4 regions of the Mesorhizobium sp. L-8-10 genome follow, and region 1 is predicted to be linked to each of the others. Evidence: predicted binding sites of a transcription regulator. Region 1 holds the regulator's gene; each other region holds the start of a gene.

Region 1 (5,542 bases):
GCCCCGATCCTTGAACAGATCATCCAACGCAATCTGCGGTACCGAAACCTTGGCCCAGCCGTCCATCGCTACGCGGTTATCCAAGGTGGATTTCGGGTTGAGAGAAAACGAGCCGCCGGCATCGGTCTTCGCGCTCGCGATGGCATGGATCAGTTCCGGCTCATTGAGCCCGTTGAGGGCGAAGTTGCCGGGGATGATCTCGACTAGTCGTTGGTCGGCTTCGATCGCGACTATGCGAAGGTCCGGAGCGGAGCGGCGAGCAAATACGGAAACCATGCCACTGTTTGCGCCGACATCGATGAAGTTTCGGAAATGTTCCTGAGCGAGCAGCCGATACAGACCTGACGCCATCTCTTCGAATTGCCGGCGCTGCCGGTACCAGTCGGCGTCCTGCGGCAATGTGTGCAGCCTGACCGGACCGATCGCAACTTCTGACAGGCTCATCTCGTCGGATCCCTCGCTTGAGCGAGTTCCTTCTTCCATCCCCGAAAGAAAATGTCCATGCACAGTAATCTGCGGAAGCTCTGAAACTCGTCCTGAAACATGAAGGCTGGCACAGCGATTATCGCATCGCACCAGGCGCAGCGACGATTAAGGGCGTAACAAGATGGTATCCTTTGAGTAGTCGGCGGCGTCGACCGCCGCGCTCTTTGGGATTGGATCGGGAAGGCGGCATGCCCGACAGGGAAGCCAGAAGCACCGCAAAGCGAGAAAGCCTGCGATCCTTGCGCCACCCCATGTCTATCCTCCGGTCTAACCGGCGCACCGAGCCATCCAGTATCGTCGGCCCTGTGCTACGGGATCGTTTACGCCCCTTCGGTGCGCTTGACACTTGCCCCAGCTGTGATGGTGAGGCCGCTTGGCAAGCAGCGCTAGAGTCGAATGGAGAGCCAGCCGACAACGTCAGCGTAATCGATTGCAATAGGACCGAACCGGGCGCCGAATGACGGGGACCGCCGCCGGCGCTGCTCGCAGTTCACCCGAATTTAGCCAGTTGCGGAACACAACTGGAACAGATAGTGTTTGTTCTGGTTTTGTTTATGATCTGATTCCTTGAGGAACGGCATGCTGACGCGCAAGCAACATGAACTGCTTCTGTTCATCCATGAACGGCTCAAGGAAGCGGGCATCCCGCCGTCGTTCGACGAAATGAAGGAGGCGCTCGACCTCGCTTCCAAATCGGGAATTCACCGGCTGATCACCGCGCTCGAGGAGCGGGGCTTCATTCGCCGGTTGCCGAACAGGGCCCGGGCGCTCGAGGTCATCCGACTGCCCGATTCGATCGCGCCGGGGCTTGGCGGCGCGCGCAAGTTCTCGCCGAGCGTCATAGAAGGCAGCCTGGGCAAGAAACCCGCGCCCCCTGCCCGTCTTCCCGCCGCCGGCAACGACGACGAAGCGACTGTGGCGGTCGCCATACCTGTGATGGGCCGGATTGCGGCCGGCGTGCCGATCGAGGCGATACAGCACAAGACCCACTCGATCTCCGTTCCACCGGAGATGATCGCCGGCGGCGAGCACTATGCGCTCGAGGTCAAGGGGGACTCCATGATCGAAGCCGGTATCTTCGACGGAGACACGGTCATCATCCGCAATGCCAGCACGGCCAGCCCCGGAGAGATCGTCGTGGCGCTGGTCGACGACGAAGAGGCGACGTTGAAGCGCTTCCGCCGCAGGGGCGCGTCGATCGCGCTCGAAGCGGCCAATCCCGCCTACGAGACACGAATCTTCGGACCCGACAGGGTGAAGGTGCAGGGAAGACTGGTCGGCCTGATCCGCAGATACTGATACCGACGGCGCATCCGGCATTCGTGTGGGACGGATCGTTGTCACCGGCACGGCGGGTCTGGTCGGTTCCGCGATCGCGGCCGCGTTGCGCAGAACGGCGGAAGTCGTCGGCGTCGATATCAGGCCGGGCGCCCAGGTCGATGTGCTGGCGGATGTTGCCTGTCGCAGCGACGAGCTTTCGCGCGCCTTTGAGAATGTGGAGGCGGTGGTTCACACTGCGGCGCTGCATGCGCCTCATGTCGGCTCGATCGACGAGGCACGGTTCTGGAAGGTCAATGCGGAGGGCACGGCGCGCCTCGTCGATCTGGCGGTCGCCCACGGCGCCAGCCACTTCGTCTTTACCAGTTCCACATCCGTCTACGGACATGCATTGGTTGCCGAGGGACGCGCAGCCTGGATCGATGAAAGCGTCACGCCGGAACCGCGCGACATCTACGATGTGACGAAGCGCGCGGCCGAGGAGCATGTGCTGGCCGCGGCGTCCGGAATCCGGGCGACCATCCTGCGCATGGGCCGCTGCTTTTCCGAACCCTCGCCAGACATGGCGCTCTGGCGCTTGTATCGCGGCATCGACCGGCGTGACGTGGTCGATGCCCATCTCGCTGCGCTGCGGCGCAAAGGCCCGCGCGGCGAAGTCTATGTGATCTCCTCCTCGTCGCCGTTCCTGCCCGACGATGCCGAAGCCTTGTGGAACGACGCGCGCGGCGTCATCGAAGCCCGCGCGCCGGATTTCGCCCACGCCTTCCGGCGGGCGGGGTATCGTCTGCCGGCACGGATCGATCGTATCTATGCCACGGAGAAGGCTCGCAGGGGATTGGGCTTCCAACCGCGATACGACGGTCTGGCCGTCCTTGCAGGCGACTGCGATCCTTCGCCATTGCCTAGTCCGGCATCGTGACCGCAGACTTCCGCGCCTTCGGCCGGAACGGCGGCAGTCCGCGCGCCTCCCGCGAGAATTGCCGATGCGCGTGCCATGGCCGATAGGGCTCCGCCAAGGTGAATCTGACGATCGGCCTCTCGCCGGACAGCGATATTTGTGCGGTTCCCTGGCGCGCCAGATGCCGCTTCGTGATCACGAGCGAGCTGTCGTGCGGGCACGGGTTCTCAGCGGTCGCATCGTCGATCACGATGAGTGCGGCGAAGCCGCAGGCAGCCAGAGCCGCCTCGGCCGTCTCAGCATGAGCCACGAAGACGTCGGGCGCCTGTCGCCCAAGGCACAGGCCCCCGCCGCAGAGAAAGCCGACGGTCACCGGCAGGTCGCCGTGCCGCAGCAACCTTGCAGGAGACACGCCGACCGGGCCGGACGCACCCTCTTGGGTCCGTCCGGCTTTCGCCCCTTCCGGTGCGGCGGCGCCCGATCCCGTCCGGCTGGGCTTCGCCAAGGCCCCCGTTCCTGTAGCGCGTTGCCAATCCTCTACCGTAAAGCCGTTCGGACGGGAGCGGTTGACGGCGAGCCGGCCATCCTGGAGCGGCATCCCGACCAGGCGCGCATCCTCGGAGACGAGCACGTCGGGCGAAGAGCGCGTTGCGACCAGGGCGAGGCCGGCGACCACGAACGGCAGCGACAGTGCGCGCAGCCAGGTGGAGGCGAGCGTCGCAATGACGAGTGCTGCCGTGATCGACACCACCGCTGCGACCGGGACGGTTCCGACGGCGTCCAGGGGCGAGCGGTCGGAGAACCAATCGGCGACCGAGACCATGACCGCCAGCCCCCGGCCCATCGTGTCGAGGAATATCCCGTCGAGGCCGAAAGGCATGGCCGCCATCGCCACCACCGCGCACGGCATCACGATGACAGACACGATCGGCATCGCGGCCAGGTTGGCAACGATGCTGAGCGGAGAAACCCGCTGGAAATGGTAGACGCCGTAGACACTGGTCGCGAGCCCGGCGATCATCGACACCATGACGAGGCCGGCGAGATTGCGCGTCACGCCCCTTGCGAGGCGCATCACGATCGAAGCATCCGCCGGCGGTGCCGTGGCGGGACGGCTTGCCCGCCGCTCCGCCCACCAGCCATAGGCGCCAATCAGCGCGGCGGTCGCAGCAAAGGACATCTGGAAGCTCGGCCCCACGACCTCATGGGGTGAAAGCGCGATCACTGCAATCGCCGCGATCGCAAGGTTGCGCATGGTGAGAGCCGCGCGATCGACCATGACGGCAAGGAGCATCACGGCCAGCATGATGAAGCTGCGCTCGGCGGCGACCGCCGACCCCGAGATGAAGAGATAGACGGCAGTCGCGGCAAGCGCGACGACAGCCGCATATTTCTTGACCGGCCTGCGTGAGGCGAAGCCAGGGAAGAGCGCGAAGCCGAGGCGCAGGGCGGTCATGATCGTAACTGCCACCAAGGCCATGTGCAGCCCGGAGATCGACAGGACATGCGCCAGGCCGGTGCGGCGCAGAGCCTCGTTCACCTCCTCCGGGATACCGGCGCGCGTGCCGGCGATCAGCGCCGCCGCGATCTCGCCTTCGGGCCCGCCTATCCGGCTGCGGATGCGTTGGGCAAGTGCGGTACGGGCGTTCTCGACCATGGCATGAAAGCGGGCTTCGAGCGGCACCGGCGCCGAGACTGATGTCGTCACCTCGGGGTCCTTCAGGAAGAAACCGTTGGCGCCAATGCCGTCGAGGAAACTCTCGAAGGAGAAGTCGTAGCTGCCGGGACGGAGGGGCCCGGACGGCGGGAACAACCGGGCGACGCCGGTCACCACCGATCCGGCGACGAGATCGGCCGGGACGCCCCTGGCGGAGACGCGGACGCGCTCGGGCGCATAGCGAAGCTTCGGGCGAGCCGTATCGAGCACGTCAAGCGTCAGCCGGACACGACCGTTCGCCTGGTGTTCGATCGCGGCGACACGGCCCGTCAACACCGTCGATATCTCGCTGCCGAGCACCCTCGTTCCCGCCCGGCGGGTCTCGACCGAGCCAAAGAGCATGCCGAGAAGGATGAGCAGCAGCGCCACCACGGCCAGTTGCAGCAGCGGACGTGTCCTGGCAAGCAGGCTCGCGGCACAGAGAATCGCGACGCCTCCCGCCAGGGAGGAAAGGCTCGGCTCCGTCTCGACAGAATAATAGGCGATGGCCCCCGCCGCCAGGAATACCGGGATGAAGAGGAAGGCGGTGCCGCGCTCCCATTCGGTGACGAGGGCCTCACCGATCGCGGTTCCGAGTTCGGGCAGGCGCAAACCCAACGGGAGGCGGCGGCGGATGGCACCTGGCGGTCGAGCGGATATGCCGCCACGATCGTTCTCTTCGACTGGATCGGCTGGAGCGCCGCCGGGATGATCGCGGGCAGCCGGCCGCATCGCGAAAAGCGACGTTTCGCTTGCGATCTCCCCCGCCCTGCCCTCACTCATACGGGCGCCCCTTGCACGCTCGACCGCCTATGCTACATGAGCCTTCGATCGAATGCCACGCGCAGGCCGCCGCCTCCCGCCCGACCGGGCCGCGCAAACCCCGGAAACGAATGTCATGTCCAAACCCGTCGTCACGCGCTTTGCTCCTTCGCCGACCGGCTACCTGCATATCGGCGGCGGCCGCACTGCGCTCTTCAACTGGCTCTACGCCCGCCACACGGGCGGCACGATGCTGCTGCGCATCGAGGACACGGACAGGGAGCGCTCGACCGACGCCGCGACCGCGGCGATCCTCGACGGCCTGACCTGGCTCGGCCTGCATTGGGATGGCGAACCGATCTCCCAGTTCGGCCGCGTCGCGCGCCACCGCGAGGTGGCCGAGGAACTGGTGCGCCGCGGCA
Region 2 (5,542 bases), 190 kb from region 1:
GCCAAGCTCTGCACCTGGGCGCCGACCAGGCCCCAGGCGATAGACGCCATGTCGGACGCGCTCGACAGTTTCGTGGTTGACGGCATCGAGCACAACATCCCATTCCTGGCCGCACTCATGCAGCATCCCCGCTGGCGCGAGGGACGCCTTTCGACCGGCTTCATCGCCGAAGAGTATCCGGACGGCTTTGCCCCGATCACGCCTGACGAGAGCGACAACGGCGTGCTCGCTGCGATCGCACTGTCCGTCGAACTATTGCGCCGCGACCGCCTGGATCGCCTGACCGGCCGCCTCGCGCCGCATTCCGGAGCACTGAAACGCGATTGGGAAGTTCGCATCGGAGACGACTATGTGCCGGTGTCGATCACGGAGGGCATGATCTCGATCCCGATGGAGGTCGACGTCTCGATCCGCGGTGCCGCGCCGCTGACCGTCAGCTCGGAATGGCGGCCGGGTGAGGCGGTCTGGCACGGTTTCGTCGACCGCAAGAGGGTCTCGGCTCAGATCCGGCCGCAGCTCAACGGCATCCGCATCGCCTGGAAAGGGATTGCCGTGGTTGCGCGGCCGATGCTGCCGCGCATCGCGGAACTCGACCGACTGATGCCTGTGAAGCTGCCGCCCGATACGTCGAAGATGCTGCTGTGCCCGATGCCTGGCCTCGTCGTCTCCGTCGCCGTGAGCGAGGGCCAGGAGGTGAAGGCCGGCGAAACCTTGGCAGTGGTCGAAGCCATGAAGATGGAGAACGTCTTGCGTGCCGAGCGCGACGTTACCATTGCCAAGGTCAACGCCAAGCCGGGCGACAGCCTGGCCGTCGATGCCGTGATTCTGGAGTTTGCATAGAGCATTTTGTTTTTTGCGAGATTCCGGGCGCAAGATCGCTACGCACTTTTGCTGGAATTGCTCTAAGCGCGCCGCCGGTATGGGCGCTGGCAGGGTCAGGGGTGCACGAAAAACGTCTTGTTGACGATCTGCCACTGGCCCTCATGCCTGAGCAGGCTCAGATAGTCGGTGAAGCGTTTGCCCATGTAGTCGTCCGCGAGCTTGATCACGGCGACGTCGCCGGTGATGTCTGCCGAAAGGATTTCCCAGTAGTAGGGCTCGTTCGCGGGGGCAGAGCCGGCTTTCTCGCAGCCGGAGATGAAGGTTTCGAGCGAGAGCCATTCGAGATCGGCGCCGAAATGGCCGATGACGCAGGCGCCCGGATGGAAGGCCTTGCGCAGCTTCGCGGCGTCGGCGAACACCATGCCGTCGAGATAGTTGCGGATGACCGTCTCGATCTCGCCCACTTCGTTCTGCAACTCGCTCATCTCGCGTCTCCTGTGTCCTTGTCCTTGACGCGTTCTAACAAGATCGACGCAAACGGCAAGGAAGGGTGGCCGCGCCGGGGCAGCGGGATGTCCACAGCGCCTGTGGGTGCCCTTCGGTCGGACTCGCATCGGATGCGGCCGGACGATAAACATCTCCTCAGGACACGAGAGACAGATTCATAGGAGCGGCTTGGAATCATGGCGAGCGACAGGCCACCACGCGACCCGATTCTGCGCGAGGCGGCGGCCAGGGAGGAGGTGCCCGATGCGCCGGCGCGACCTTTCGTGCATTTGCGCGTGCATTCGGCCTATTCGTTGCTCGAGGGCGCGTTGCCGCTGGGCAAGGTCATCGCACACGCTGTGAAGGACCAGGCGCCGGCGATCGCGGTAACGGACAGCAATAATCTCTTCGGCGCTCTGGAGTTCGCACAAAAGGCAGTCAAGGAAGGCATCCAGCCCATCATCGGATGCCAGATAGACGTCGACTTCGGCGACGCCGGCGAAAGCGCCCACCGCGGCAATGCGAAGAGGCAGGGGCCCGATCTCTTCCCGATACTCCTCATCTCGGCAACCGAGCTGGGTTATGCCAATCTCGTGCGGTTGATCAGCCGCGCCTATCTGGAAACGCTGCCGGGCGAACCTGTCCACATCGAGCTCGGCTGGATGAACGGAGCCGTGGATGGTCTGATCTGCCTGTCGGGCGGGCCGTGCGGGCCGATCGGCGCCGCCGCCAGGGCAGACCATGCGGAACTCGCCGAAGCACGCCTGCTCTCGCTCAAGTCACTGTTTGGCGACCGGCTTTATGTCGAGATCGAGCGCCTGAAAGGCTACGATCGGACCGTGGAGGCCACGACGATCGAGCTCGCCTATCGCCATGAGCTGCCGCTGGTCGCAACAAATGAAGCCTTCTTTCCCAAGAGGGAGGACTTCGAGGCGCATGACGCCCTCATCGCCATTGCCGAGGGATCGGTGATCGCGGAAGACAACCGTCGGCGCCTCACCCCGGACAACTATCTGAAAACCCAGGAGGAGATGTCGGCTCTGTTCGCCGACCTGCCGGAGGCTATCGACAACACGATCGAGATCGCCCAGCGCTGTTCCTACTACACCAAGACCCGCAGCCCGATCCTGCCGCGCTTCACCGGCGGCGACATCGCCGATGCCGCCGCCGCCGTGAAGGCCGAAGCCGAGGAATTGAGCAGACAGGCTCGCGAGGGTCTCGCCCAGCGGCTCGCCACACGTGGGCTGACGGAGGGCTACACGGCCGAGCAATATGCCGAACGGCTCGATTTCGAGCTCGGCATCATCGAGCGCATGAAGTTCCCTGGCTACTTCCTGATCGTTTCGGACTTCATCAAGTGGGCAAAGGCCCACGACATTCCCGTCGGTCCGGGCCGCGGATCCGGCGCTGGCTCGCTGGTCGCCTACGCGCTCACCATCACCGACGTCGACCCGCTGCGCTTCTCCTTGCTGTTCGAGCGCTTCCTCAATCCCGAGCGCGTGTCGATGCCTGACTTTGACATCGACTTCTGCCAGGACCGCCGCGAAGAGGTGATCCGCTACGTGCAGGGCAAATATGGTCGCGACCAGGTCGGCCAGATCATCACCTTCGGAACGCTGCAGGCCCGCGCCGTGTTGCGCGACGTCGGGCGCGTCCTCCAGATGCCGTACAGCCAGGTCGACCGGCTGTGCAAGCTGGTGCCGCAGAACCCGGCGAATCCGGTGCCGTTGCCCAAGGCCATCGAAGGCGAGCCGCGTTTTGCCGAGGAGGCCGAAAAAGAGCCGATCGTCCAGACCCTGCTCGACATCGCGCAGAAGCTGGAAGGGCTCTATCGCCACGCATCGACGCACGCCGCCGGCATCGTGATCGGCGACCGGCCGCTGTCCGAACTGGTGCCGATGTACCGCGACCCGCGTTCCGACATGCCGGTGACGCAGTTCAACATGAAATATGTCGAACAGGCCGGCCTGGTGAAGTTCGACTTCCTCGGCCTGAAGACGCTCACCGTGCTCGAAACGGCGGTGAAGCTGATCCGCCGGCGCGGAGTCGAGATCGACCTTGCCAAGATCCCCATCGACGACCCCGGCACCTATGCGATGCTGTCGCGCGGCGAAGTGGTCGGCGTGTTCCAGGTCGAAAGCGCTGGTATGCGCAAGGCGCTGATCGGCATGCGGCCGGACCGTATCGAGGACATCATCGCCCTGGTGGCGCTGTACCGCCCCGGCCCGATGGAGAACATCCCCACCTACAATGCCCGCAAGCATGGCGAGGAGGAGATCGAATCGATCCATCCCAAGATCGACCACCTGGTGAAGGAGACGCAGGGCGTCATCGTCTACCAGGAGCAGGTGATGCAGATCGCTCAGGAGCTTTCGGGCTACTCGCTCGGTGAGGCCGACCTGTTGCGCCGCGCCATGGGCAAGAAGATCCGCGCCGAGATGGACAAGCAGCGCGAGCGCTTTGTTTCCGGCGCTGTCGAGCGCGGGGTCGGCAAGGCGCAGGCCAATTTCATCTTCGACCTCCTGGCCAAGTTCGCCGACTACGGCTTCAACAAGAGCCACGCGGCCGCTTATGCGATCGTGTCCTACCAGACCGCCTATCTGAAGGCGCATTACCCGGTCGAGTTCCTCGCGGCGTCGATGACGCTCGATATGTCGAACACGGAGAAACTGTCGGACTTCCGCCAGGACGCCATGCGCCTCGGCATCGATGTGGTGCCGCCTTCTGTGATGTCGTCCTATCGACCCTTCGAAGTCGGCGAGAACCGCATCTTTTATTCACTCGCGGCCATCAAGGGCGTCGGCGATGCCGCTGTCGAGCACATCGTGGCGAAGCGCAAGGAAAAGCCGTTTGCGAGCCTCGCGGATTTCTGCGAGCGCGTAGACCCCAAGATCGTCGGCAAGCGCGTCTTCGAAAGCCTGATCGCCGCGGGCGCACTGGACTGCTTCGGTCACGACCGCGCCACGCTGATGGGCGGCGTCGAGCGCATGATGGGCATGGCCCAACGCGCCCAGCAGAATGCCGTCTCCGGACAGACCGACATCTTCGGTGCGGCGATTTCGGGCGAGGCGCCCACGCTTCATCTTCCGCAGGCCGATCCCTGGTTGCCGGCCGAAAGGCTGCATCGCGAGTTCCAGGCCGTCGGCTTCTACCTTTCGGCCCACCCGCTCGACGAGTACAAGGCTGCGCTGCAGAAGATGCGGGTGCAGACCTGGGCCGAATTCTCCGTGGCGGTCAAACGCGGCGCTTCTGCCGGTCGACTGGCTGGAACCGTGACCTCCAAGCAGGAGCGCAAGACCCGCACCGGCAACAAGATGGGTGTGATCCAGCTCTCCGACACCACAGGACAGTACGAGGCCGTGCTGTTCTCGGAAGGGCTGGCGCAATATCGCGACGTCCTGGAGCCCGGCACGTCCGTCGTCATCACCGTGTCGGCGGAGGATCGGCCCGAGGGCATCAACATGCGCATCCAGACCGCGCAGTCGCTGGAGGACGAGGCATCGCGCGTCCAAAAGGCGCTGCGCATCTATCTGCGCGACGCCGCGCCGATAAATACGCTGTCCTCGCAATTGTCGACGCGTGGCGAAGGCCAGGTGAGCTTCGTCGTGATCAAGGAAGGCGGGGCAGGCGAGGTCGAGATCGAACTGCCGAACCGCTGCCGCATCTCGCCGCAGGTCGCGTCCGCCATGCGCGCCGTGCCTGGCGTCGTCGAAGTCGAACTGGTCTAGCCGCCCGGTGTCCCCTCAAGGCCATCATCTGTCCCCGCGCCAATCGATACCGTATCGCTGGCCCTACAACACGGAGATCATCGGATAGACAGACCGGCTGCAGCGATTTTGGGACGGGAACCGATTGGTCGAATATCCGGAGAGTTGGGTCGGTGAAGCCGGCGGTGTTAAGGCAAGCCCCGCCATGACGCGGGACGGCTAGCAATGGATGCCGGCGGCCTGGCCATTCTGCTTTGCCTTGCCGCCGTGGCGGCCTACACCCAGACGCTCACCGGTTTCGCCCTCGGCCTGATCCTCATGGGTGGCGTCGGTCTGACCGGCGTGATCGCCTTGCCCGATGCAGCAGTGCTGGTGAGCTGTCTCACATTCGTGAACGCCGTCCTGGTCCTGGCCAAAGGCTGGCGCGACGTCGCGCTCCGCCAGTTCGTGTCGATCATCGTGTCGAGTCTTGCCATGCTGTTTGCCGGCTACGCGCTGCTCGGAGTGATGGCGGCCGCATCGATCGA
Region 3 (5,542 bases), 2.1 Mb from region 1:
CGCCAATGCCGATGCCGATGATGGCCGATATTCGCTATGCTTAGCGCATTGATAGCATGTACAAATTTGCGATCGGTAGGTCGATTTGGCCGATCGCTTGGCCGAACTTCGTCGGTCGCGCTGACTAGAATATACGACCAGGAAAATACAGGCGACTCCAAATGATTTCTCCAGAGATTGCGGAAGCACGCGACGCTGCGACCCGGCTGCGCGAGGACTCGAACGAGGCAGCCCAATACCGCTGAGCTCTGCGAGAGCGTGTGGAAGCCCGATGCGGGCCGCCAGGTTCTCCCGTTTGCGTTTTCTGCATGAGTTTTAAAAAACAAGTATGGAATTACCACGGTTCCGGTCGTCGGTTACGTCAATGACGGAACCGACGACATAATGATTTCCCACGCCTGGCTGGAGTATGACGGTAAGAAGACCGATGTTAGCCTCGCCGTGACAGCACATCCAGATGTCTCGCCTGCAGGACAACTCATAATCCTCGATCGGGTGGTTAAGCGTGGACACGAGTATTCCTACCATCGCGAGATGACGACGGCTGGGCTGCTTCAGCTGCAGAAAATGCGTATGGTTGGCCAGCAAGCGCTCGTTGATCATAAGATGGAAGAGCACTCGCTCATGACAGCCCGGAGCACGCAAACTGACTTGATCCGCTCCTACCTTGACGGCGAGCCGAACGGTTTGACCTATGAGAAGATCGTTGCGTTTATCGAGTTCTGATCGGTTACCGATAAGGCCAAACTTCCATCTGTGAATCTTTTTACAGGGCGCCGCCTGGTTGTGCGTTCTATAAGCGATTGAGGCATATGCCGCGACAGTCTTGCTGCGCCATGTCATGGCACAGCAAGAACTGTGAAAAAGTAGGATAGTTCATAGCCCCGGCGCTTACTTCGTCACATCAGCTTGCCACCAAGGAGATGCGTGAATGTCGAGGGGAGATGCCAAGCAGCGCGGGCAGTGAAAAAGGTTCGCGGCAACTTCAACCCCGGTAGACGACTGGTCGCAATGCAAGCAAAACCAGATGTCACTTACCTCATGACCTAGGGGGTGTTCGGCACGGCCGGTGCTGTCTGGCACCGTTGAGCGACGAGGCCAGTCTGACGCGATTCGCGCGTGAACCAGCTTGCGCCAACCCGAAGCTATTTCGAGCGCGGCATTTCGGAAGTTTGTGTGGTCAATCGGGTTCGCTTTGAGCCTGCGATCTGTTACTCGAAAACGAGCAGGAGCTAAGGGGGCCTCGGGTAAGGTCACCTCCCAACCTCGTCCCCACATGCGAACATCGTCCGAATGCGTGCTCACCCGATAGCTGTGCCCTTGCAGTTCGCCCTCGAACTTGTCAGGGCCAAGCACGCTCCAGGGATCAGTATCTATGGAAATCAGCGGATTTTCGGCAAGCACCAGCGCCCGAGCGATAGCCAGATCCGCCTCAGACGGACGCCATCCCTTCCTTTCTGCATTGGTCAGCGCGTTCCAATGCGGGTTGGCCTGCTGCCGGTTTCGTGGACACCGAGATAAGGTGTTTAACGGAACTGGAGAGTGGGAATGCGAAGAAGGAAGTTCAGCCGCGAGTTCAAGCTTGAGGCGGTGAGGCTGGTGAAGGATCGGGGCGTTGCGGTTGCTCAGGCGGCGCGCGATCTTGATCTCCACGAGAACGTGCTGCGCAAATGGGTGCGCGAGCTGTCGACCGATCCGCAGCATGCCTTTCCCGGCCATGGGCAGATGAAGCCGGAGCAGCTTGAGATCGATCGGCTGCGCAAGGAAGTGGCGAAGCTGAAGGCGGAGCGCGACATCCTAAAAAAGGCCGCAGCCTACTTCGCGAGGGAAGCGATATGAGGTTCGCTTTCATCGCGAGGCACCGTTCGATCTGGCCGGTGGCATGGCTGTGCAGTGCGCTGGATGTCTCCCGCTCGGGCTTCCATGCCTGGCTCAACCGCAGCCCCAGCGCTCGCGCTCGGCACGACGAAGTCCTGGTGACGAAGATCGATCGCAGCTTCAAAAGCAGCGACCGCACCTATGGCGCTCGCCGCGTCTGGCACGACGTTCTGGCTGAAGGCTTCTCCTGCGGCCTTCATCGTGTCGAGAGGCTCATGCGTGAGAACGGGCTGCGTGCCCGGCCGCGCCGCCGTGGGCTGCCGAAGGACATTGGCGAGCGAGCGGCAGTGTCGGACAACCTCCTCGACCGCGCCTTCGAGGCAGCGGCCCCGAACCAGAAGTGGATCGCCGACTTCACCTACATCTGGACCGCCGAAGGCTGGCTCTACGTTGCCGCCGTCGTCGATCTGTTCTCCCGCCGTGTCGTCGGCTGGGCGATGAAGGCGGAGATGACGGCCCAGCTCGTGACCGACGCCCTCATCATGGCGATCTGGCGCCGAGGCAAGCCGGACAGCCTGCTGCATCATTCGGACCAGGGATCGCAATACACCAGCGAGCAGTTCCAGCGCCTGATGGCCGACCACGGCATCACCTGTTCGATGAGCCGGTCGGGCAACGTCTGGGACAATGCCGCGATGGAGAGCTTTTTCTCGTCGCTTAAGACCGAACGGACAGCCCGCAAGGTCTACAGGACGAGGGACGACGCCAGGGCGGATGTGTTCGACTACATCGAGTGCTTCTACAACCCCCGGCGACGGCACTCGACGCTGGGCTATCTCAGCCCCGTGGAGTTCGAGGAACAAGCGATGTTAGCTTAACCTGGTGTCCGAAAAACCGGCAGCAGGCCAGGTAGCCCAATGCCTGCGCAATCACTTCCAACGCGCCTACGTGTTTTATTCGCCTGGCGCGGGCAATGTTTCGCGCAGCGGTCTTCAGTTCTTTCAGTTGATCGCTATTGCTCATGATCCATTCCTATCGTGGTAACGGATCCAACATGTGCCCACTGCTGACAGACCCGTCCCAGGAGGGAATGGTTGGTTTAATCTCAGCGACAGCGCACTGCGAGGCTTTGCATGGTGGGCACACTGGCCTGTGCGGGAGGCCATCACCAAATTGCCTTCAGCCACAAAAAACGTCAAGTCATTTACCGAGACTTGGAACGGTTGCCGCCGAATGAGTCAGGGCTGCCTCGCGTCACATACTCGGCATAGCGTCAATCGTTCAATGCCTCGCAAGCAGGCGTTCGGGGCAACGGCAGTCGAACTGTGACAGACGAGGGTGGTCACCGAATCTTAGACGAATGAGATGGCCGTTCGATCGGCGACCATGGAGACTTCAAGCGTCCCGAGACCGCTCTTCTCCTGCCTCATGTTATGATCCCTTGAAACGAAGGGGCGGCCGTGTAGCGGCCGCCCCTTCGCACCCCTGCCTAAGATTCCTCCCGCACTGTTCCTATGTCGGCGGCCTTGTGTTCTTGTTTTGTTCTGATATCCTTCCTTAACCCGCTCAGAATAATATTCTTCAATATTTTCGAAGGGGGATCGAGTTTTGCTTGTAGAGAATCTTTCTATCGGCCGAGTCGTTATGCATGAGGTATTCCAGAGGAAAGACGGGCCCAATGTAGTGCCGCCATCCTACGGGAAGGATCTCGAAATACTGGATGCCAAGGCTCTCAGTCATTTTGGGATGCGTATCACCGACGCGCTCTCCGCACAGTCCAAGAGCATAGAGATGCAGATAGTGAAGACCAATGACGCGAGCGTGGTTGGGACTGCTCGACGTCTTGTTCTCGCAACCGACACCGATTTCCCTAGCATCTCCAATCACATGGCCGATGCCCTCGCTGACGCACAGAAATCACGAGGGATTCCCGGTGGAATGCTTCTAGTCTTCGATGGGAAAGTCGGTGGCGACGGAAAGCCCTTCTTAGGGGTGATTAAAGCGGAGATGCAGTCCGGCTTTCAACGCCGACTGGCTGCGGCAAAAGTTGTGACCGAATTCCTCGAGAACATCTTCCTGACGCCAGCCACGAGACTTTACAAGCTTGCTCTGTTCATCTCTGAAGATGCCGCTGTCACGGCGAGCACAAATTGGCGATGCTTCGTATTTGATAGCAATATCACCGCCGCCCGCCGAGAGAACGCGGCCGTATATTTCTACGACGGCTTTCTTGGCTGCGCCTTTCCTGAGAGCGGGAAATATGAAACCGCGAAGTTCTTCGACCTCACGAAGGAATTCGTTCGCACCTCGGTAAATGAGCGAGATCTCCGAAGGGACCTGGGCGACGCGCTGTTCGCCTTCGTCAAGGTAGATCAGGCACCCACGTTCACCTCGCAACAGTTCGGCGACACGTATCTGCCACCCGAATTGCGTGACCCGTTTAACAAGTTCCTCGAAGCCAAGAAATTCCCGACCAATAGAGCTGTGGTTCGGGACATCAGCGAGATGGGTGGAAGGTTGCGGCGCCGGAAGTACAAGTTCGGTCCAGACATCGAGTTCTCTGCGTCCCCGGACGCGATACGGAATGGCACCGTGACAATCGAGGATGTGCCGGCAGGCGATGTTTCCGAAGGTGAGGCTGCAAGCTGGACCAGGATCACGGTCCGCAGGCCAGTCACCGAACAGCTATGACCACCGAGCTCGAGATCCTGCGACGCTGGGAGGCGGAGCAGCAGTACTACGATGCCTGGGGTAGGTTCGTCATCCACGCGGTCATCGAGGGGCTCTCGACCCAAGTGGAGGCGCCGGACCTGTTCTTGCGCCTTCCGGTTAAGCAAAGGCTGAAGGAGAGCAAGTCGCTCATCCAAAAGGCACTCTATCGCGGCAAGGGCTACGCAAGCCCGTATGACGACATCGAGGACAAGGTGGGCATCCGCTTCGTCGTGCTCACATCCGACGAAATACCCGTTGTCGAGAAGGCGATCGCCGAATTCGGCGACAAGTACTGGTTCTGGGAAAAAGCCCGGGACTTCGCCAAGGAGCGAGCCCGAAAGCCTTGGGAGTTCGGATACCAGTCGGTCCACTACGTGGTTCGGGCAAAGGCAGGGGTCGTATTCGAAGGCGTCCCTATACCGCTGGACATTCCGTGCGAGATCCAGGTCCGCACGCTGCTGCAGCATGCCTTCAGCGAAGTCACCCACGACACAATCTACAAGCCGAGCGTCAAATCGACGCCTGAGATGATGCGGGCTGCGGCAAAGGCGATGGCGTTGATCGAAGCGACTGACGACTACTTCCGCCAAGTCGGCAACCTCATCGACGCATCGGTCAAGAGCGTCAAGGCTCTGATCGACGCCTTGTCCGTGTACTACCGAGACAAGATCGGTGTGGACGCGACTGTCACCACTCTCGACGGTGAGTTGATCGACGCGTACCTCCCACTGGCCGGCGAGAGCTCAATTGAAGACATCCTCCTTTGGCTGAACACCAAGGATTTCATCATGGAGCGCATCAAGGGCCGGCGAGAGGCCCAGACCCTGTTCGCCTTGCCCTCGATTTTGTTGCTCTACTTCGTGGTGGGCAATTTTCCGAGCATCGCCACCTCGCCAGGTTTACTGACCGATGAGGAACTCGGGCCGATATACTCCGACCTTGGCTTGGCCCTTCCGCAGTAGGCCACAAAGCAGTCCAAGGCGTCGACGCTCAAGTCAAGAGAGGTTGGCCT
Region 4 (5,542 bases), 860 kb from region 1:
CCGAAATGGGACAATCCCTGACCTGCAGCAGGCCGGCCGCTTCGTATTTCGGCGGGTGAAGGTCGGTCTCCCGCAATCGGAGAGGCCGGCCGCCTGGTCATACTTGGCGGACTGCCTCTCCCCAGAGTCTTTCTTTGACGATGCAGGTCCGCCACCCGATCTGGCTGCCCCGCAGTGCGCCCGCCGGGCGCGGGCCTTCGCGAGCTTCCATGTCATCGAGTTGCTGGCGTGTCGTGCTGGTCTCTTTGGGGCTGGACGCCGTCTTCGGCAAGCCCGGCATTTTCCGCGCGTTCTGCGGCTGGCTGACCTGGCGCTGTCTGCCCAAAGCAATGTGATCGGCGGCAACAACTGCAACTCCTCATATTGCGACGATTGTGCGTCATTCGGTTGCTTGTGTTGCCCAGAGAATCGGCACACCCTAGATGAAGCATTGGAAAAGCATCCATGCCGGCACGCGAGACCATCGCCGTCCGGCATGCGGTTTTGGGATGTCACGTTCCGGTAAGGGCCAGCATTTGCTTGGAGCCTGTGTCAGGAATGTCGCCAATGTTTCGAAACCTCAAGGACTTGATCTCACCGAGGCGGGCAGCGATCGTCGCATCCTGGACCGCGTGGCGTCTTGCCGGCCTGGCCCTGCTCGGAATTGTGCCTGCGGGTCCGGGGCTCGCGCATGACGCGATGCCCAGCGCCGCCCAGCCGAGAGGCTGGAGCTATCCCTTTGCATGCTGCTCCGGTTATGACTGCAGGGAGGTGAGCAAGAAGGCGATCAGCGAGCGTCCGGAAGGGTACGTGATCCTGGGCACGGGCGAGGTGCTCGCCTATACGGACGCCCGCGTTAAGAATTCGCCTGACGGCGCGTTCCATTGGTGCTCGGTGGCAGGCGCCAACAACGGCCGCACCATCTGCCTGTTCGTGCCGCCGCGCGGCTACTGACGGCATCGGGCCGGCCCCGGCGAAAGCGAGTCCGGCCTACCCCCTGGCGGCGATCCACAACATCGGCTCGTTCGGCCGCCTTCATACCGCATTTCGCCCACAATCGTGCTACAAGGCCGCGCAGGCATTGATTCACACGCGCTTCGGCGCGCGAAGACCTGGAGAGGGATGACCGGATGAAGAAGACAGTGCTGGCCGTGCTCGCGGCCACGATTTTCGTCGGCGCGTGCACGACTGACCCCTATACTGGCCAGCCCAAGGTGTCGAACACGCTGGGTGGAGCCGCGCTCGGCGCAGGCCTCGGCGCGGGCCTCGGCATGCTGGCCGGCGGCGACGATCGCCGCAATGCGCTGATCGGCGCGGGTATCGGTGCACTGGCCGGGGGCCTTGCCGGCAGCTACATGGACCAGCAGGAGGCGGAACTGCGCCGGCAGTTGCAGGGCACGGGCGTCAGCGTCACCCGCTCGGGCGACCAGATCATTCTCAATATGCCGTCGAACATCACCTTCGCGACCGATCAGGACCAGGTGATGCCGGCCTTCTATCCGACGCTGAATTCTGTGGCTCTGGTCATCAACAAGTTCAACCGCACGATTGTCGACGTCTACGGCCACACCGATTCGACCGGCAGCGCCGGCCACAATTTCGACCTTTCGCAGCGTCGCGCTTTGTCCGTCGCGAACTATCTGAGCGGCCGCGGCGTCGATTCCAGGCGTTTCGCCGTGACCGGGTTCGGCTCGACCCGGCCGATTGCCACCAATGCGACGCCGGAGGGACGCGCGCAGAACCGTCGTGTCGAGATCCAGCTCTCGCCATTGACTTGATAGTTGGCCTCTGGCGCCGGCGAGGCTTGATTGTTGGGCCTCACGCGCCGGCACGGCCCTTTCGGGCTGCCTGGCTTTCGCGCCAACGGGCGTGGGCCACGCGATCGCGCGCTCCAACGGTCGATGCATCGACCGTTGGTCAGGTTCCAGGATCTCTATCCATCCTGAGCGGTCCGGGCGCCGGAGCGTTCGGCTTCCGGCCAGCGGGCATGCAAGTGCAGCGAATCGGAACGTCGGGCGGATGGCACGAAGCGCTCGCGCGCGGCAGGCGCGCCTTTGGGACATAAATAGAACGGATCCGAATTCCGATTTTGTTTCAGTCCGTTATGTCCTCTTGTCAAACGGGAACAAAAGAGGTACAAATCCTAACCATTCACCGGATAGTCCGGTCTTCATTGACGACCCAGGGGTAATGTATCATGGCTCAGAACACATTGCGGCTTGTAGAGGACAATTCGGTGGACAAATCAAAGGCTCTGGATGCGGCGCTGTCGCAGATCGAGCGCGCTTTCGGCAAGGGCTCGATCATGCGGCTCGGCCAGAACGAGCAGGTGGTCGAGATCGGAACGGTGTCGACCGGCTCGCTCGGGCTCGACATCGCGCTCGGCATCGGCGGCCTGCCGCGCGGACGCATCATCGAGGTCTACGGACCGGAAAGCTCGGGCAAGACGACATTGGCGCTGCACACGGTCGCCGAGGCCCAGAAGAAGGGCGGCATCTGCGCCTTCGTCGACGCGGAACATGCGCTCGATCCGGTCTATGCGCGCAAGCTCGGCGTCGATCTCGAAAACCTCCTGATCTCGCAGCCGGATACCGGCGAGCAGGCGCTGGAGATCTGCGACACCCTGGTGCGTTCGGGCGCGATCGACGTGCTGGTCGTCGATTCGGTCGCGGCGCTGACGCCGCGGGCGGAAATCGAGGGCGAGATGGGCGACGCTCTGCCCGGCCTCCAGGCCCGCCTGATGAGCCAGGCGTTGCGCAAGCTGACCGCGTCGATCTCGCGCTCGAACACCATGGTTATCTTCATCAACCAGATCCGCATGAAGATCGGCGTCATGTTCGGCTCGCCCGAGACGACCACGGGCGGCAACGCGCTGAAGTTCTACGCCTCTGTCCGGCTCGACATTCGTCGCATCGGCCAGGTGAAGGACCGCGACGAGGTCGTCGGCAACCAGACCCGCGTCAAGGTGGTCAAGAACAAGCTGGCGCCGCCCTTCAAGGTGGTCGAGTTCGACATCATGTATGGCGAAGGTGTCTCCAAGACGGGCGAACTCGTCGATCTCGGTGTCAAGGCAGGGGTGATCGAGAAGTCGGGTGCCTGGTTCTCCTACAATTCGCAGCGTCTCGGCCAGGGCCGCGAGAATGCGAAGAACTTCCTGCGCGACAACCCGGAACTCGCGCGCGAGATCGAGACGGCGCTGCGCCAGAATGCGGGCCTTATCGCGGAGAAGTTCCTCGAGAATGGCGGCGGCGAAGACGGCGGCCTGGATGAAGCGGGCGAGATGTAGTCGCCGCACGCAACAATTCGCGCGAACGACAAAGCCGCCGGCTTCACGCCGGCGGCTTTGTCGTTGTTCCTCCCGGCGAACGCGTCCGAACCGGGCTGCGCATCATGCCTTGCGGGTCATGGCGGAGCCCGGATTCCAGGCCTTCGCGGCTTTCTGGACAGTCTCCCGCGCTGTCGCTAAAAGGCCCTATCCATATCGCCCGCCGGGACCGGCGGTTCCTCTGAAAAAGGCAGCTTCATGAGTGGCGTAAACGAGATCCGGTCGGCTTTCCTCGACTATTTCCGGAAAAACGGGCACGAGATCGTCGCATCGAGCCCGCTCGTGCCACGCAACGACCCGACATTGATGTTCACCAATGCCGGCATGGTGCAATTCAAGAACGTGTTCACCGGGCTCGAGGCGCGCTCCTATTCGCGCGCCGCGACCGCGCAGAAGAGCGTGCGCGCCGGCGGAAAGCACAACGACCTCGACAATGTCGGCTACACCGCCCGCCATCTCACCTTCTTCGAGATGCTCGGCAACTTTTCCTTCGGCGACTACTTCAAGGAACGCGCCATCGAGCTCGCCTGGAACCTGATCACCAAGGAGTTCGGGCTGAACAAGGACAAGCTGCTCGTCACCGTCTACCATACCGACGACGAGGCGGCCGACCACTGGAAGAAGATCGCCGGCTTCTCGGACGACCGCATCATCCGCATCGCCACTTCGGACAACTTCTGGGCAATGGGCGACACCGGTCCCTGCGGCCCGTGCTCCGAAATCTTCATCGACCGTGGCGAACATATATGGGGCGGCCCCCCCGGAACCCCCGAGGAGGATGGCGACCGCTTCCTCGAATTCTGGAACCTGGTCTTCATGCAGTACGAGCAGGTGACCAAGGAAGAGCGCGTTTCGCTTCCCCGCCCATCGATCGACACCGGCATGGGTCTCGAGCGCATGGCCTCGATTCTTCAGGGGGCCGAGAGCGTCTTCGAGACCGACCTGTTCCGCCACCTCATCGACGCAACGTCTTCGGCGCTGGGGCACGGTCCGGATGCCGGGAACCTGGCATCCTTCCGCGTGATCGCCGATCATCTGCGCTCGTCCTGCTTCCTGGTCGCGGACGGCGTGCTGCCTTCCAACGAGGGGCGCGGTTACGTGCTTCGCCGCATCATGCGTCGCGCCATGCGGCATGCGCAGCTGCTCGGGGCCGGCGAGCCGCTGATGTGGAAGCTGGTGCCTGCGCTGGTGCGCGAGATGGGACAGGCCTATCCCGAGCTCGGTCGCGGCGAGGCGCTCATCACCGAAACGCTGAAGCTGGAAGAGACCCGTTTCAGGAAGACGCTGGCGCGCGGCCTCGGACTCCTTGCCGATGCGACCGAGACGTTGGGCGCCGGCGACATGCTCGACGGCGAGACGGCGTTCAAGCTCTACGACACCTACGGCTTCCCGCTCGACCTGACGCAGGACGCGTTGCGCCAGCGCAGCATTTCCGTCGATCTCGCTGGCTTCACCGCTGCGATGGAACGGCAGAAGGCCGAGGCGCGTGCCAACTGGGCCGGTTCGGGCGAGGCCGCAACCGAGGCGGTCTGGTTCTCGGTCAAGGACAGGACGGGCGCCACGGAGTTCCTGGGCTACGACACCGAGCAGGCCGAAGGCATCATCGGGGCGCTGGTCAAGGACGGTGCCGTCGTGGACGAGGCGAAAGAGGGCGACACGGTCGGCATCGTCGTCAACCAGACGCCGTTCTACGGCGAGTCCGGCGGCCAGATGGGCGATACCGGGACGATGGCCGGCGACGGATTCCAGATCGAGATCACCGACACCCAGAAGAAGGGCGACGGGCTCTTCGTTCACAGCGGCCGCGTCGTGAAGGGTACCATTCGGCCCGGCCTCGCCGTCGAGATGAAGGTCGATCATGCGCGCCGCACCCGGCTGCGGTCCAACCACTCGGCCACCCATCTCGTCCATGAGGCGCTGCGCGAAATACTCGGCACGCATGTGGCGCAGAAAGGCTCGCTGGTGGCGCCGGAACGGCTGCGTTTCGACTTCTCGCACCCGAAGCCGATCTCGGCGGAGGAACTCGAGAAGGTCGAGGCTATGGCCAACGAGATCGTCGTGCAGAACAGCCCCGTGACGACCCGGCTGATGAGCGTCGACGACGCGATCGCCGAGGGCGCAATGGCGTTGTTCGGCGAGAAATACGGCGACGAGGTGCGTGTGGTGTCGATGGGCGCGGCGCTGCATGGCGACAAGGCCGGAAAGCCTTATTCGGTTGAGCTTTGCGGCGGCACCCAT

Evidence for each region. Region 1 encodes LexA, which represses DNA repair genes until DNA is damaged. Its sites were predicted from a motif close to TGTTCNNNNTGTGTTCNG; they were not measured.
Region 2: the regulator LexA is predicted to act here: its motif matches at 1,327-1,344, upstream of dnaE (DNA polymerase III subunit alpha).
Region 3: the regulator LexA is predicted to act here: its motif matches at 3,348-3,365, upstream of JN280_RS33140 (nucleoid-associated protein).
Region 4: the regulator LexA is predicted to act here: its motif matches at 2,035-2,052, upstream of recA (recombinase RecA).

Annotation. Positions count from the first base shown of each region.
Region 1 is NZ_AP023263.1:5,015,528-5,021,069, reverse strand. It holds gene JN280_RS23235 (FkbM family methyltransferase) at 1-444, opposite strand, end outside; gene lexA (transcriptional repressor LexA) at 1,066-1,785, shown strand; gene JN280_RS23225 (NAD-dependent epimerase/dehydratase family protein) at 1,811-2,683, shown strand; gene JN280_RS23220 (ComEC/Rec2 family competence protein) at 2,667-5,141, opposite strand; gene gltX (glutamate--tRNA ligase) at 5,257-5,542, shown strand, end outside.
Region 2 is NZ_AP023263.1:5,203,114-5,208,655, reverse strand. It holds gene JN280_RS24135 (acetyl-CoA carboxylase biotin carboxylase subunit) at 1-840, shown strand, start outside; gene JN280_RS24130 (nuclear transport factor 2 family protein) at 936-1,307, opposite strand; gene dnaE (DNA polymerase III subunit alpha) at 1,506-5,036, shown strand; gene JN280_RS24120 (TSUP family transporter) at 5,241-5,542, shown strand, end outside.
Region 3 is NZ_AP023263.1:7,087,884-7,093,425, reverse strand. It holds gene JN280_RS33150 (hypothetical protein) at 385-726, shown strand; one part of gene JN280_RS33145 (IS3 family transposase) at 1,549-1,798, shown strand; one part of gene JN280_RS33145 (IS3 family transposase) at 1,798-2,696, shown strand; gene JN280_RS33140 (nucleoid-associated protein) at 3,463-4,509, shown strand; gene JN280_RS33135 (GTP pyrophosphokinase) at 4,506-5,492, shown strand.
Region 4 is NZ_AP023263.1:5,871,001-5,876,542, reverse strand. It holds partial or broken gene JN280_RS27485 (aldo/keto reductase) at 1-21, shown strand, start outside; gene JN280_RS27480 (hypothetical protein) at 547-933, shown strand; gene JN280_RS27475 (OmpA family protein) at 1,110-1,757, shown strand; gene recA (recombinase RecA) at 2,177-3,265, shown strand; gene alaS (alanine--tRNA ligase) at 3,503-5,542, shown strand, end outside.